Regions from separate parts of the Pasteurella oralis genome, predicted to be linked through region 1. Evidence: riboswitches for the same ligand, from Rfam matches in the RefSeq annotation. Region 1 holds a riboswitch; each other region holds the start of a gene.
What was found. Region 1 has a riboswitch for thiamine pyrophosphate ahead of thiB (thiamine ABC transporter substrate binding subunit). Riboswitches for the same ligand answer to the same signal wherever they lie in the genome.
Positions count from the first base shown of each region.

Region 1 (5,484 bases):
GAATAGCTAAAATTGTCGCACCAATATTAAGAATCAAATCAGAAAAGCGACGATATTCCAACCAATATAACTGCCTTGCGCATAGTAATAAAGCAAATGACAAGATTAGTGCGATAAAAGCAGAAGTTGGCGCTATCAATGCGGAATAACCTATTGCTTTCCACAGTTGAGGTTGTAACCATATAGAAAACAGCTTTGGCGAAAATAACGCGGAAAATAAAATATGCAACAAAGGTAACAATACAAAACTAGTTGCCAATATAATCAATAAAATTTGCCAAAATCTAACCGCTCTTGGTTGAGGGGAAATCCAATATTGACGACTGTGTAATGTTGTTTCTGGTACCTTAGCTAAAAAGCTACTTAACACAAATAAACCGAAGCAAAAGATAAATTGTAATAGTGCAAATAAAGCTGCTTTTGGGAGATCAAATTCAAACAGTACTGCTTGATAAATGGCAACTTCTAATGTCGTATACTTAGGTCCACCACCAAGGGTTAACACAATGGCAAAACTAGTAAAGCACAGCATAAAAATTAAAGTAAAGACAGGAGATAATTGCTGACGCAAATAAGGTAGCTCAATTAGGCGTATAAATTGCCAACCACGAATATTAAGTTGAGCAGCAAGCTGTCTTTGTTGAATGGGAATATGTTGTAATCCTTGCAAAAACATTCGAGTCGCTAATGGAATATTAAAAAACAGGTGCGCGATTAAAATACCCGTTAATCCATAGATGTTTGGTGTCCAATTAATATCTCCAATTGCCATTAACGTAGCTAACCAACCTGAACTACCATATACACCTAATAAACCAAAAATTGCTACTAAAGCAGGCAAAACAAAAGTTAATGAAAACAACTTTAAAATCAATGTATTCGCAATAAACTGTTGATAAAAAAATGCGCGTGCTAATAATGCCCCAAAAATAACAGACAACAATGCGGATAAAAATGCCTGCCAAAGACTAAATAAAATAACGTGATGCAAATACCGATCAGTCAGTAAATAATACCAACTATACTCACCTTGAATAGAAAAAACAGCAGTTAATGGAAAAACATAAAAGACAATAAGTAATAAAATCACCAAAATTCCGCCCAAATAGTGGGACGGGCGAAATTTTGGTGACATCAATAGTTGCAACATGTGATTACTTAGTTAAGGTTGTTTGCCAAACAGCGATCCATTTTTTTAGCTGTTGTGCATTAACTTGGGTAGTATCTAATACTTTCGATTGCAATTGTTTTACTTTTAATGCATCAAAATGCGGTTCAATTTGTGCGTCAATTACAGATAGCATCACATTATTTTTAACTAAATGCAGCTGAGCTTCAGGTTGAATTAAAAATGTAAGAAAATGATCAGCACAAACATTATCACGATTTATCACTTTTGCGGCTGTTTCAATTTGAAGTACGCCACCTTCAGTAAACTCTGTTGCCATGTACTGATCTTTTTGTTCAAATACAAGATGATACAACGGCGATGTACTATAACTAAGTACTAAGTCTGCCTCACCTTTTAAGAAAGCGCCATATGTATCAGACCAGCCTTTTCCTACTGTGACTGTATGTTTAGCAAGCTTTTGCCATGCTTGTGTAATTTCATGTTCAGGATAAACTTTATTCATCCAAATTAATAAACCACGTCCAACACTACTCGTACGCGGATCTTGGTAAATAATGTTTAAATCATCGCGGGTAACCAGTTCTTGTAAACTTTGCGGTGGATTTTGTACTTTTGTCTTATCATAAATAAAAGCAAATTGCCCAAAATCATAAGGTAAAAAAGTCTTATCTTTCCATATAATTGGTAACGAAAGTTGATTTAAATCGACTGTATTTGGCGCAAATAACTCGCTTTTTCTCGCTTCTTCTAATACATAATTATCTAACCCAACAACAATATCTGCTTTCGTTTTTTTCCCTTCTAAACGTAAGCGATTAAACATAGTGCCAGAATCACCAAACGCAGTGAAATTTACTTGGCATTGTGGAAATTGTTTTTCAAATGCTGTTTTTATCTTTGGACCAGCTCCCCAATCTGATGTAAAAGAGTCATAAGTATAAACATTGATAGTTTGCATTTGTGCAAACGCAGCCAATGAAAAGGTTGAAAATGCGGTTAAAAATAAAGAAGTTTTAAATTTAGACATTGTGTCCTCTCTTGTTATGGCATCAAAAAAGTACACAGTAATATTGACTGTTAGTTTCCTACGCCAGTATTAACTGCATCAGGTTCACGGGTATTATCTCAGCCATCAAAGTAGCACCCCGACTAAGTGGGTAAGTCTATAATATTTTATGAGGAAACAAAAGGTTATTTATTGATTCCTATAGCTTATATTTTCAAATAGAAGAAAAATAAAATATAAAAGAGAAACCAAAAAATTATTTGTCTAAAATTCTGGAACTTCCATCGCAAAAGTGAAAAATTACTACAGTGAAAACCGCTATTTTATGCTAAAGTCAGTCTGTTTCTTGTGTATTTAATAGGATTTCTCATGTCTTTATCTTTTAACCAATTTGATCACAAATTAGCTCAACTTGCTCAACAACTGATAAATACATTTCCTGACCAATATGACATCACGTTATTGCAACAAATTGAACTGGATAAAGACGATCTCAATAGCTCAATCGGGCAGCTTCGTTATGCTATTGCAATGTCAGACTTCTTTGCCGATGTATTGTCAAAACAGCCACACTTTTTACAACAATGTTGGCATAATCCTCCTAAGTTAGATGAATGCGATCAATATGTAGTTCGGCTAAATATCCTATTAACGCAAACTCATTCAGAAGAGCAACTTTATAAAGTCCTGCGTCAATTTCGCAATCAAGAAATGGCTAAGCTCAGTTTTTGCCAAAGTCTAAATTTAGGTACCGTAGAAGATATTTTTCTTCGTTTATCTCAGTTAGCTGAGAGCTTAATTATTGCAGCTCGAGATTGGCTCTATGTGCGTGCTTGTGAAGAAATGGGAACACCCATGGATGAACAAGGTCAGCCACAGCAGCTCTATATTTTAGGCATGGGTAAACTTGGTGGTTTTGAACTCAATTTTTCTTCAGATATTGACTTAATTTTCACTTATCCAGCTAATGGTGAAACCATCGGTGCACGAAAAAGGGTTGAAAACGCTAAATTTTTCACACGGTTAGGACAACGTTTAATTAGCGCATTAGATCAATATACAGTTGATGGATTTGTTTATCGAACAGATATGCGCTTACGCCCTTTTGGTGAAAGTGGCGCTTTGGCATTAAGCTTTGCCGCTATGGAACAATATTATCAAGATCAAGGGCGTGATTGGGAACGTTATGCAATGATAAAAGGGCGAATTCTAGGTGCAAATCCACAAGATCCTAATATCAAAACACTGCAACAATTATTACGCCCTTTTGTATATCGTCGCTATATTGATTTCAGTGTGATTCAATCTCTACGAGAAATGAAAGGGAAAATTGAACGAGAAGTGCGTCGTCGTGGGCTCAACGATAATATTAAACTTGGCGCAGGCGGGATTCGTGAAATTGAATTTATTGTCCAAGTTTTCCAACTTATTCGCGGAGGACGTGAAATCAGATTACAACGCCATGAATTGTTAAAATTGCTACCTGAGCTAGTTGCACTTGAATTGATATCGGCACAACAAAAACAAGATTTGCAACAAGCTTATGTGTTTTTACGCCGTACTGAAAATATCTTACAAGCAATCAACGATCAGCAAACACAACAATTACCCGAAAAGGAATTGGATCGCCAACGTTTGATACAAGCAACACAAGTTTTTAAGCAATGGAATACTCAATTTCAAGCAGAAAATGTCTTCTACCCTATTGATGACTGGACAAGTTTTTGCAAGCAATTACACCAACATCAGCAAAAAGTTCGTGCTATTTTTACTAACTTAATTGGTGAAGAAAAAGAAGAAATAGCAGAAGCCTTAGACTTATGGCATGACTTTCTTGATGCGGATTTAGATGAAAGTGAAATTAAGCAAGTATTGATTGAGAATCAAGTAGATGAGGCAGATTTCACCGAAATTATTCAGATATTAGTTCAATTTCGCTCTGAATTATCTCGTCGCCCAATTGGCACACGTGGGCGAGAAGTACTTACACAATTATTGCCACATTTATTACAACAACTATTTTCGCATTCTGCCTATCGTACTTTATTACCAAGAATCCTCAATATTGTCGAAAAAATATTAACACGTACCACTTATTTAGAATTATTGCTTGAAAATCCACAAGCACTTAATCAACTGATTGAGCTTTGCGCCCAATCTAAACTGATCGCAGAGCAAGTTGCACGTCATCCTATTTTGCTTGATGAACTACTAGATCGTAAAGCGTTACTTAATCCACCGCCCTATACAGAATATCAAAGCGAACTACAACAATATTTACTGCGTTTACCCTCTGATGATGATGAACAGATTATTGATGGTTTGCGCCAATTTAAACAAGCGACTTTATTACGTATCGCCTCTGCAGACATTCTCGGTGCATTACCCGTGATGAAAGTAAGTGATCATCTCACATTTTTGACAGAAGCGATCATTGAAGTAGTTGTGAATTTAGCTTGGCAGCAGGTCGCCACTCGCTTTGGAATACCTGAACATTTAACGGAAAACCAAAAAGGTTTTTTAGTCATTGGGTACGGTAAACTTGGTGGTATTGAACTAGGCTACAAATCTGATTTAGATCTCGTCTTTTTATATCAATCTGCTAACAATAGCCAAACAATTGGCGGGAAACGCAGTATTGATAGCAATCAATTTTACTTGCGCTTAGCACAAAAAATTATCAGCATTTTCAGTATAAATACGTTTGCAGGCATATTATATGAAGTGGACATGCGCTTACGTCCTTCAGGTGAATCTGGGTTGTTATGCAGTTCTATTTCCGCATTTAAAGATTACCAACTCAATGAAGCTTGGACTTGGGAAAAACAAGCATTAGTGCGCAGCCGTGCTATTTATGGTGAAAAAACGCTCCGACAAGCGTTTGAAGCTATTCGCCAAAGCGTACTTTCCGCACCACGAGAAATCAACACTCTCAAAGCCGATGTTGTTACGATGCGTCACAAAATGTATGAGCACTTAGCAAATACAGAAGAAGGGCAATTCAACATTAAAACTGACCGTGGTGGCATTACAGATATTGAATTCATCGCCCAATATTTAGTACTCGCCCATGCACCACAAAATCCAATATTGGCAACATGGTCAGACAATGTGCGTATTTTTGAGATCATGGCTGAAAGTGCGGTCATTTCTTGGCAAATTTCAGAAAGATTACAACAATGCTATGTGGAATTACGTAACCGTATTCATCATTTAAGTCTGTTAGGTTTACCTGCTATCGTACCAAATTCAGAGTTTCAATCAGAGCGAGAATTTATCCAAATGATTTGGTATGAATTACTAGAAAAGGAAGCTGAATAAATAAAGAGGCACAGATTCATCATGC
Region 1 covers NZ_JBHUFP010000015.1:76,110-81,593, forward strand. The annotation lists gene thiP (thiamine/thiamine pyrophosphate ABC transporter permease ThiP) at 1-1,150, opposite strand, end outside; gene thiB (thiamine ABC transporter substrate binding subunit) at 1,155-2,159, opposite strand; TPP riboswitch at 2,198-2,290, opposite strand; gene glnE (bifunctional [glutamate--ammonia ligase]-adenylyl-L-tyrosine phosphorylase/[glutamate--ammonia-ligase] adenylyltransferase) at 2,508-5,459, shown strand.

Region 2 (5,484 bases), on a different contig from region 1:
ACCTGTCGCAATATAACCTTGAATTTCATCGTCCGTTAAAGTTTTAAAATAGACTTGTGTGATTTGGACCACCGTTTTTATTTGCTGCTGATCTGCAAGACAAATCACTGTAATGACTTGGTGTGAACGTCCAGATAAAGCGCGTAACATTTGTGCAGCGTCTACCTTATCTTGTGGTTTGCCTAAAATGTTGCCATCTAAAATCACTGAAGTATCTGCCGACAGAAAAGGTAAGTACGACGCATCTTGTGAAAGATTGTCTTGCTGCCATTTCTGTCGCGCGACTTGGTTTTTCTCAACTGCCATACGCAACACATAATCTTTGCCTTCTTCATTTAGTCGTGGCGTTTCATCAATTTCACAACTAAAAATCTCAAATTGGAAACCTAAGTTTTGTAAAAGTTGTGCGCGACGAGGGCTGCTAGAAGCAAGGTAAAATTGAGGATTAATCATCATATTTTTCATTCGTAAGTTATCTAGATTATAACTGCAATATGTTCCATCTCTGCAAGTAAATCACTATCAATTTCTTTTCCATTGTGGTGCTGTTTACCCATATTGCTTTAATTTGCCGCTGACTCTCAAACAAGCGACTCCAAATAGGTTGTTATCAAAGTTGTCAAATTTTCCTCAGAATAACAGATTGCCATAACACATTAGAATACCGAGAAAATAAAAAAAGATTATAACCCGTTAGGATAAATCCGCCAGTTTCCTTTATACTTTAATCCTTAGTTAATTTTATCGGAAAGGGTTAATATGCTATCTGAATTGACTTCATCACAATTTCTGCTGATTATTGCTGGTCTCGTGATTTGTTGTGTCATACTATTATTTATCAGCACTCGTCGAAAACGTGATAGTCAGGAACTACAACAGGATCTCAATAAAACAATTGAAGATTTCAATCAACTATTAACCAAATTTGAAACATCCCAGCAACTAAAAAATCAATTAGAACAAGCTGTTGTCAAATATCAAACAACTGCGGAAGGTTTACAAATACGCTTAATTGAACGTGATGAAAAATTAAACTATTTACAACAAGAGCTTGATGAACAACAAGTACGTCACGCTCAAATTTCAGAAAAAATCACCGCACTTAAAGAGCGTTTTGGTATCGCCACTGCTCAAGCAGAAAGTTTGCAAAAACAACTCGAGCATAGTCAAGCTCAGTTTAGTCACAAAGAACAAGAAAATCGTGAATTAATCGCCAAACTGACCGCACTTTCACAAGAACTCACTGAACTCAAAACTACACTAATAGAAAAAGAGAAAAATTTTGCTGAACAGCAACAAAATATTGAGCAAAGTAAGCAACAACTTAGCATAGAATTTCAAAATCTAGCCAATCGTATTTTAGAAGAAAAAAGTCGTCATTTTAGTCAAAGCAATCAGACCGCGTTAGATAGCCTACTTAAACCCTTCCGTGAGCAAATTGAAGGTTTTCAAAAACGTGTGAATGAAATCCATTCAGAATCAGTAAAAGGTAATGCCGGTTTAGAGGCAGAAATAAAAAAAGTATTGCAAATCGGGCTCACTATGTCGCAACAAGCCGATAATCTGACTTCTGCTTTAAAGGGTGAAAAGAAAACGCTAGGTAATTGGGGTGAAGTACAGCTGGAACGAGCGTTACAATTGGCAGGCTTAATAGAAGGACAACATTACACTGCACAAGCACATTTTAAAGATAATGAAGGTAAACATAATTACCCCGATTTTGTGTTAAATTTGCCTGACAATAAGCATTTAATCATTGATAGTAAAATGTCATTAGTTGCTTATGAAAATGCAGTGAATACGGAAGATGAAATAACTCGTCACAGTAAATTACGTGAACATATTAAAGCGATAAAAAATCATATCGATGACTTATCACGTAAAGATTATAGCAACTTAATTGGCATGCGCAGCCCAAATTTTGTTCTGATGTTTATTGCCCTTGAACCTGCTTATATCGAAGCAATGAAAATGGAGCCAAACTTATTTAATTATGGTTACGAGAAAAATGTTATTGTCGTTTCGCACACTACTTTAATGCCTATTTTACGCACAGTTGCAAACTTATGGCGAATCGAGCGAGGGAATAGTGAAGCTAAAGAAATTAGTGCTCGAGCAGGTGACATTTATAATCAAATTTGTTTAATTGCAGAACGTTTGAATAAGCTTGGTAACAGCATTTCTACAGCCAGTACACATTACAACAGCACAGTAACCGCGCTTATTGGACAGCAAGGCTTAGTTGGAAAAGTTGAACGTTTTAAAGCACTTTCTGCAAAAGCCAATAAAAATATGCCTACCGTAGAATTATTACATAATGATATCGAGAACGAACGGTTACAAATGGTAAAAGCAGAAGAAAATCAAACCGAAAGCCAAACGAGTTAATCTACTCAATAAAAAAACAGCAGTAAATATTAACTTGTTGCTGCTGTTTTTTAACTTTATTTGATTTGTAATTCCACATACTGCTGACGAATAATGTCCTTAAATCGCTCACTCGCCAACACCCAGTCGATAGGAACGAGAGACATCCAATTAAAAAAGCTCGCGAAAAATAATAGTCGCTTTTTATCATATGCAATTTTATTTCATAAAATGACTCTCTTTAACCCGATTTCTCGGTAAACATAATTACTGCCATACCTATTAAACAAAAAGCAACGCCTAACCAATCCTGCCAGCGTAAAGGTTGACCATCAACTAACCACAGCCAAATCAGTGCTACGCTAATATACACGCCACCATAAGCTGCATAAATTCGCCCACTTGCGGTAGGATGTAAGGTCAACAAATAAACAAATAATGTTAGGCTAAGCGCAGCTGGAATCAGTAGCCACGCGCTTTTTTCTTGACGTAGCCATAAATAAGGTAACCAACAGCCAATAATTTCAGCTAATGCAGTTAAAATAAATAAACCCAAAGTTTGTAGCATAAACTATCCTTAATCATTCACTAAAATAGAATACTCTGCTGAAGAAATCATCACAACTAAATTAAATAATGTGATATTGATCACAATTCTTTAATAAATTACTTCTCTTTTTAACTAACTTAGGTAGCCTTATTGCACTTTAGTCGGGGTGCTTTACAAAATAAGTAAAGCTGAGATGATACCCGTGAACCTGATACAGCTCGTACTGACGTAGGAAACTAATTATGCCAATACTTCCCCCTTTTCTTTTATCATTTTCTATTTTTCAATTATTTTTCTTGCAACGCTGAATGAATGGTTTAAACCATGAATGCCGTTGAAATTCGTAATTTAACTTTGCGTTATAATCAAGCGCCATTATTTGCTGATTTTTCTTTTTGCTTGCCCAAAGGAAAATGGATAAGCTTACTCGGTGCATCTGGTGTGGGAAAATCAACGTTATTACGTGCGATTGCAGGATTAGAAAACACTGCTAAAACGCAAGGCGAAATTCATTTCCCACAAGGGGGAAAAGTCAGCTACATGGCGCAACAAGATGCGCTCTACCCATGGCTATCTGTTTTAGATAATGTCCAACTCATTCATCATTTGAACAACACAAAAAATGCAGCGACAATCGCTAGAGCTAAACAATTGCTGACTGCAGTAAACATGGACAACCACCAACATAAAGCCTGTTATTACCTGTCTGGCGGGCAACGTCAACGCATTGCACTTGCTCGTACGTTAATGCAGGAAGCAGAAATCATTTTAATGGATGAACCTTTCTCGGCATTGGACGCCATCTCTCGCTTACAATTACAAAATCTCGCTCATACCTTATTGAAAGATAAAACCGTATTATTTATTACACATGATCCACAAGAAGCTATTCGTTTAAGCGATGAGATTTATATTTTGCAACATTATCCTGCCACGTTATCCACTAAAATTTCACCTATAGGCGATACACCACGAGAACTCGTGCAACACGATTTATGGCAATTACAACAATATCTACTTAACCAACTGATGCAGGGTGCAATTTGATGAAGGTGATCTCCCTAATTAAAGTCGCTTTTTTAGCTTTATTTTTACTCATTTGTTGGCAAAGTGCGGTCAGTTTTTTTGCTATTCCACATTATATGTTGCCGCCACCAACAGACATCTTAACGCAACTGACCAGTCGCTATGATTTACTCTGGCAGCATGCACAAGTCACCATGTTAGAAATCGGTTTAGGATTGAGTTTGGGTGTTATATTAGGCTTAATCTCCGCGCTATTACTCAGCCTATCTCCCCATTTATCCGCATTGTTATTGCCATTACTCGTTATTTCACAAGCTATTCCAGTATTCGCTATTGCACCCTTATTGGTGCTTTGGTTTGGCTACGGTCTTGCCTCCAAAATTGCTATGACTATCTTGATTATTTACTTCCCTGTCACCGCAGCCTGTTACGACGGACTACGCAATACACCAATGCAATGGCTCGAATTAGCTAAAACCATGAAAACTTCACCCATTGCAATGCTATTTAAAGTCCGCCTCCCCGCAGCCCTTCCCTCTTTTGCCTCTGGATTACGTATCGCAGTTTCTGTCGCCCCTATTGGCGCAATTGTAGGCGAGTGGGTCGGTTCTTCGCAGGGATTGGGTTATTTAATGTTACATGCAAATGCACGCATGCAAGTCGATTTAATGTTTTCAGCACTATTTATCTTGATGCTGATAAGTTTAACACTGTATTTCAGTGTGGATTATTTACTGAATAGATGGATCCCATGGATAAGATATTTGAAGTGATTTCACTTTTCTTTGTTTGGGCAAAGATAGATCAGCAAAAGGTAAATAAGCGCTTTTGAATAGCATTTTAACAACAGCTCACTGGGTAAACGAAGCAAATAAAAATTGCATAGATTGAGGGTCTTTATTTCATAGTATTGACCTAATGGAAAATTCAACGCTACAGAAGTAGCAAAACAAGAAACAGAATAAAGTGCTTTTAAAGTGCGGTCATTTTTTTAAAAATTTTAAAATCTCACCGCACTTTTATAACCAGCTAACTCAATGAAGCCTTTGTGTAAGCTGCCTGCTTGGAAAAGGCATTTTTAAGGAAATAACATTACGTAACGAAGTGAAAGTAACTTATTTATTGTTAAAAAATTCCTTTTTAATCAAGGATAAGCTACTTAGTCGGGGTATACCTTTCTTTTGCACAAGTAAAAGAAAGTAAAGATGAAACCTTACGTTAAAAATGATAGGAAACAACATGTCTACAACACAACAACTCATCAACAACGCAAACCAATATTGGCAAACATATATTCACCATCCCTTTGTACAACAACTTGCCAACGGCACATTGCCGAAAATCTGCTTTCAACACTATCTCAAACAAGATTATTTATTTCTGTTTCAATACAACCGAGCATTGTCACTGGGGATTTATAAAGCAGAAAATTTTGTCCAAATGAAAAACGCACATGATGCAATTGGCGCATTGTTGCACGAAATTCAGCTGCATATTCAATTTTGTGAAAGCTGGGGAATTGATGAAAAAACTTTATTGAG
Region 2 covers NZ_JBHUFP010000025.1:81,800-87,283, forward strand. The annotation lists gene ACFSAV_RS09800 (Maf family protein) at 1-453, opposite strand, end outside; gene ACFSAV_RS09805 (DNA recombination protein RmuC) at 760-2,388, shown strand; gene ACFSAV_RS09810 (YnfA family protein) at 2,609-2,935, opposite strand; TPP riboswitch at 3,070-3,169, shown strand; gene ACFSAV_RS09815 (ABC transporter ATP-binding protein) at 3,242-3,964, shown strand; gene ACFSAV_RS09820 (ABC transporter permease) at 3,964-4,716, shown strand; gene tenA (thiaminase II) at 5,183-5,484, shown strand, end outside.
Region 2: another riboswitch for thiamine pyrophosphate. It lies ahead of ACFSAV_RS09815 (ABC transporter ATP-binding protein); the one in region 1 lies ahead of thiB (thiamine ABC transporter substrate binding subunit).

Region 3 (5,484 bases), on a different contig from region 1:
CTTCAGTAATAAAAAAATCTGCACTTCAATTGGATAATCAATCCCATCTTAAAGTGCAGATCTGCTATTAAATCTTATCGTTATTTAACTTAACGCCAAGATTTATATTGATTGATCAACCCATTAGTCGAACTATCATGGCTTTCAATTTTGCCATCACTAGCTAATTCTGGCAAAATGCGATTTGCCAATTGTTTGCCTAATTCAACTCCCCATTGATCGAAGCTATAAATATTAAAAATCACACCTTGTACAAAAATTTTATGCTCATACATTGCAATTAATGCGCCTAAGCTAAATGGTGTCATTTTTTGTACTAAAATAGAGTTAGTTGGTTTATTACCCGTAAAGACTTTGAATGGCACAATGTCTTTCACTTCATCTAGTGACTTACCTGCATTGATAAATTCAGCTTCAACCTCTTGCTTACTTTTACCAAAAGCCAGAGCTTCAGTTTGCGCAAAGAAATTTGATAATAATTTCTCATGATGATCAGCAAGTGGATTGTGTGTTTGCGCTGGCGCAATAAAGTCACAAGGGATTAGAGTCGTGCCTTGATGGATAAGTTGATAGAAAGCATGCTGACCATTAGTACCAGGTTCCCCCCAAATGATTGGTCCCGTTTGATAATTATTAATCTCCTTCCCATCACGATCAATGTATTTTCCATTTGATTCCATATTACCTTGTTGGAAATACGCCGCAAAACGATGTAAGTATTGATCATAAGGTAAGATAGCTTCTGTTTGCGCCCCTAAAAAATTCGTATTCCATAAGCCAACGAGCGCTAAAGTAGTTGGAATATTTTGTTCGATTGGCGCGGTACGGAAATGTTGATCCATCGCGTGCGCCCCTGCTAAAAGAGCTTCAAAATGCTCAAAACCAATTGATAATGCAATAGATAATCCAATCGCTGACCATAATGAATAACGACCACCAACCCAATCCCAGAATTCAAACATATTATGAGTATCAATACCAAATTCAGCTACAGCTTTAGCATTGGTTGAAAGGGCAGCAAAGTGTTTCGCTACATGCTGCTGTTCTTTAGCACTTGCTAAGAACCAATCACGCGCAGAAATCGCATTTGTCATAGTTTCTTGAGTGGTAAAAGTTTTCGAAGCCACCAAAAACAGGGTCGTTTCTGGATTCACTTTCTTCAACACTTCCGCGACATGTGTTCCATCAACATTCGATACAAAATGTAAATTCAAATGATTTTTATAAGGACGTAGTGCTTCAGTAACCATATAAGGCCCTAAGTCTGAACCACCAATACCAATATTAATCACATCAGTAATTGCTTTACCTGTATAACCTTTCCATTCACCTGAAATGACACGTTGACAAAACGCTTTCATTTTTGCTAATACCGCATTTACCTCTGGCATCACATCCTGCCCATCAACTAACACTGCTGTATTTGCTCGATTACGTAATGCCGTATGTAAGACAGCACGATCTTCGGTTCTATTGATTTTTTCACCTGTAAACATTGCTTCAATAGCATCAGATAATGCACATTCATTTGCTAATTGACGTAACAACGCTAATGTTTCTTTAGTCACATTATTTTTCGAAAAATCCACCAAAATCTCGTTATTAAACATCAATGAATAATCTGCAAAACGATCTTTTTCTTGAGCAAAAAGTTGCTGAATTGTCACCGCACTTTGTTGTTGGTTATGCTGTTCTAAGGCTTTCCATGCAGCAGTAGATGTTGGGTTAATGTTTTTCATAGCTTTTCCTTTTTTATGTCATATCAAATGAATGAAATAATATACTAAATTAGTTTTTTGGTTAAGAGGCAAAGGTTGAGTAAAAGCAAAGTTAAGTTTTATAAATCAATTAATTGTCTTATTTCTCTCCAAAGTCACAACTATTTTGTGATATAGCTCACATTTCTCAGTTTCTTTCTTGTTTTTTTTGTTTCTTTACTTTTATACTCTTGCCCACTTGTCGGAGTGCTTTCGAGCTGAGACCATATTGGGATCCGTCGAACCTGTTAGGTTAATACTTGCGTAGGGAACAAGTTAAAATTCATCAAAATTAGACCGCTCTTTAGTGATAAGGGAAACCTTATTTAACTAAAGCGATGAGTTCACCCCTCCCTCACTTCAACAAGCAATTTACTTTATTACACATTAAAAAGGTATATTTGCTTATGTCAAAACTTACAACTCGCCGTGAAAAACGTGCTTCAGCCCAAAGTTTCATTCAAACATTAAAAGGTTATCAGCATCCCAGCTCTTCGCGCATTTACCTGCAAGGCTCACGAGCTGATATCCAAGTACCTATGCGTGAAATTCATTTAAGTCCGACATTAGTTGGTGGTGATAAAGATAACCCGCAATATGAAGCTAATGAGTCCATTCCTATTTATGACACGTCAGGCATTTATGGCGATGAAAATCAACACATTGATGTTACTAAAGGTATCCCTGCTTATCGTGATGCTTGGATCTTAGAACGTAGTGACACTGAATACCTCACAGGATTAAGCTCAGAATATGCTAATCAACGCTTGCAAGATAACACATTAGATGAATTGCGTTTTCAGCTTAAACGTCAAGTCAAACAAGGCAAAATAGGAAAACGAGTAACGCAATTACACTATGCACGTCAAGGCATTATTACGCCAGAAATGGAATTTATCGCGCTTCGTGAAAATATGGGACGAGACAGAATTAAAAGCGGAATACTATTACAACAACATCAAGGACAGAATTTTGGTGCTCAAATTCCTCCCCATATTACACCTGAATTCGTACGCCAAGAAGTCGCCGCTGGTCGTGCCATTATTCCTTGTAACATCAATCACCCTGAATTAGAACCAATGATTATTGGACGTAATTTTTTAGTCAAAGTCAATGCTAATATTGGTAACTCTGCTGTGACCTCATCAATAGAGGAAGAAGTAGAAAAATTAGTATGGGCTATTCGTTGGGGAGCAGATACAGTAATGGATCTGTCTACTGGACGTCATATTCACGAAACACGCGAATGGATTATTCGTAATAGCCCTGTGCCAATTGGTACTGTCCCACTCTATCAAGCATTAGAAAAAGTCAGCGGTGTCGCTGAAAATCTTACTTGGGCAATCTTTAAAGACACGATTATCGAACAAGCCGAACAAGGAGTAGATTATTTTACAATTCATGCTGGCACCTTATTACGTTACATCCCAATGACAGCAAAACGCTTAACTGGCATTGTTTCTCGCGGTGGTTCAATTATGGCAAAATGGTGCCTAGCTCACCATTGCGAAAATTTCTTATATACTCATTTCCGTGAAATTTGTGAGATTTGTGCGCGCTATGATGTATCGTTATCTTTAGGTGATGGTTTACGTCCAGGATCAATTCAAGATGCCAATGATGAAGCCCAGTTTTCAGAGCTGTATACACTAGGTGAGCTCACTAAAATTGCTTGGGAATATGATGTCCAAGTGATGATAGAAGGTCCTGGACACATTCCAATGCACATGATTCAACGTAATGTTACTGAAGAACTCTCTCATTGTCACGAAGCGCCATTCTATACGTTAGGCCCTCTTACCACTGATATTGCCCCAGGTTATGATCATTTCACTTCTGGCATCGGAGCTGCCATGATTGGCTGGTTTGGTTGTGCGATGTTGTGTTATGTGACACCAAAAGAGCATTTAGGATTGCCTGACAAACACGATGTTAAACAAGGGTTAATTACTTATAAAATAGCCGCTCATGCAGCAGATTTAGCTAAAGGCCATCCTGCTGCTCAAATTCGCGATAATGCGATGTCAAAAGCCCGCTTTGAATTCCGTTGGGAAGATCAATTTAATCTTTCCCTTGATCCAGAAACTGCACGAACCTATCACGATGAAACCTTACCACAAGAATCGGGCAAAATAGCTCATTTCTGTTCTATGTGTGGTCCGAAATTCTGCTCGATGAAAATTTCACAAGAAGTGCGTGATTACGCAAAAGAGTTACAACAAATAGATGTTACTAATATAGACGAATCCCAAACTAAAGGTTTGCGTGAAATGGCAGAAAAATTCCGTGAAAAAGGCAGTGAAATTTATCATCAAAGCCAACATTTAACACAATAACTTTGTAAATTATTTAAATATTGAGCTTAATAAAAAGAAGACGCTAAATGATGCGTCCTCTCTTATGCAAAAGTGCGGTCACTTTTCGCCAAGTTTTATATCACTAAATCAGAGAATACAAAATGCCATTATCCGATCAAACATTTTTACGCTATAGCCGCCAGCTATTACTTGAAGAATGTGGGCTTGAAGGGCAAATACGTTTAGAAAAAAGTAGCATACTGATTGTTGGCTTAGGTGGATTAGGTTCTGTTGTAGCACAGTATTTAGTCGGTTCTGGTGTAGGAAAAGTCTATCTTGCCGATTTTGATACAGTTGATATTAGTAATCTTCCTCGCCAAATTTTATACAGTACAAAAGACATTAATCTTGCGAAAGTACAAGCAGCTAAAACCCGTTTAACAGCGATTAATCCACAAGTCGAATTAGTCACCATTACTGGTCAACTGGGTTTGACTCAGCTAAATTATTGGGCAAAAAAAGTCAATTTAGTCTTAGATTGTACAGACAACATGCCTACACGCCATCATATTAATCAAGCTTGTGTTGGGCTGAATAAACCCCTCATTTCGGGTGCAGCTATCGGTTTATCAGGGCAACTGATTAGCCTAACAGATTATCATACGCAAGGTTGTTACGCTTGTTTATATCCTGATCAAGAACTAGCACACTTAAACTGTAAAACAGCAGGTATTCTCGCTCCTGTAGTCGGTACAATTGGCTGTTTACAAGCGCTTGAAGCTCTGAAATATCTATTGGGCTTAAACGTTTCTAGTGCAGGCAAATTAACATTATTTGATGCCAAAAAACTCACATGGCAAACCCTCTACTTACAGCCCAACAAGCAATGTCAAATTTGTCATTGCCATAGTTAAATCTCTTTTTTCAGCAGGATAATTATGGAAATTTATTTAAATGACGCAAAGCTCAATCTAGAGCAAAACTTATCAATACAACAACTGATTGAACTGCAAAAACTAAATCAACAAGGTTTAGCTATTGCAGTGAATCAACAGGTTTTACCTCGCTCAGAGTGGAGCACCTATCAATTACAAGCCAATGATCGTTTAACAGTTTTTCGTGCAATTGCTGGCGGTTAATCATCAAGGATATTATATGCAAACCATAAATTCTATTACACAAGATGCTTTAGTCATCGCTGGTCACCAATTTAAATCTCGTTTATTTACTGGTACGGGTAAATTCTCACATCCCCAATTAATGCAGCAAAGTATTATAGCATCAGGTTCACAGCTGGCTACGATGGCGATGAAACGCATAAATTTGCAACAACAAAATGATGATATTTTATCGCCATTATTAGACATTGGAGTGAAATTATTGCCCAACACGTCGGGGGCTAAAAATGCAGAAGAAGCTGTATTTGCCGC
Region 3 covers NZ_JBHUFP010000007.1:36,897-42,380, reverse strand. The annotation lists gene pgi (glucose-6-phosphate isomerase) at 90-1,739, opposite strand; TPP riboswitch at 1,951-2,045, shown strand; gene thiC (phosphomethylpyrimidine synthase ThiC) at 2,165-4,093, shown strand; gene ACFSAV_RS06255 (HesA/MoeB/ThiF family protein) at 4,216-4,968, shown strand; gene thiS (sulfur carrier protein ThiS) at 4,993-5,193, shown strand; gene ACFSAV_RS06245 (thiazole synthase) at 5,210-5,484, shown strand, end outside.
Region 3: another riboswitch for thiamine pyrophosphate. It lies ahead of thiC (phosphomethylpyrimidine synthase ThiC); the one in region 1 lies ahead of thiB (thiamine ABC transporter substrate binding subunit).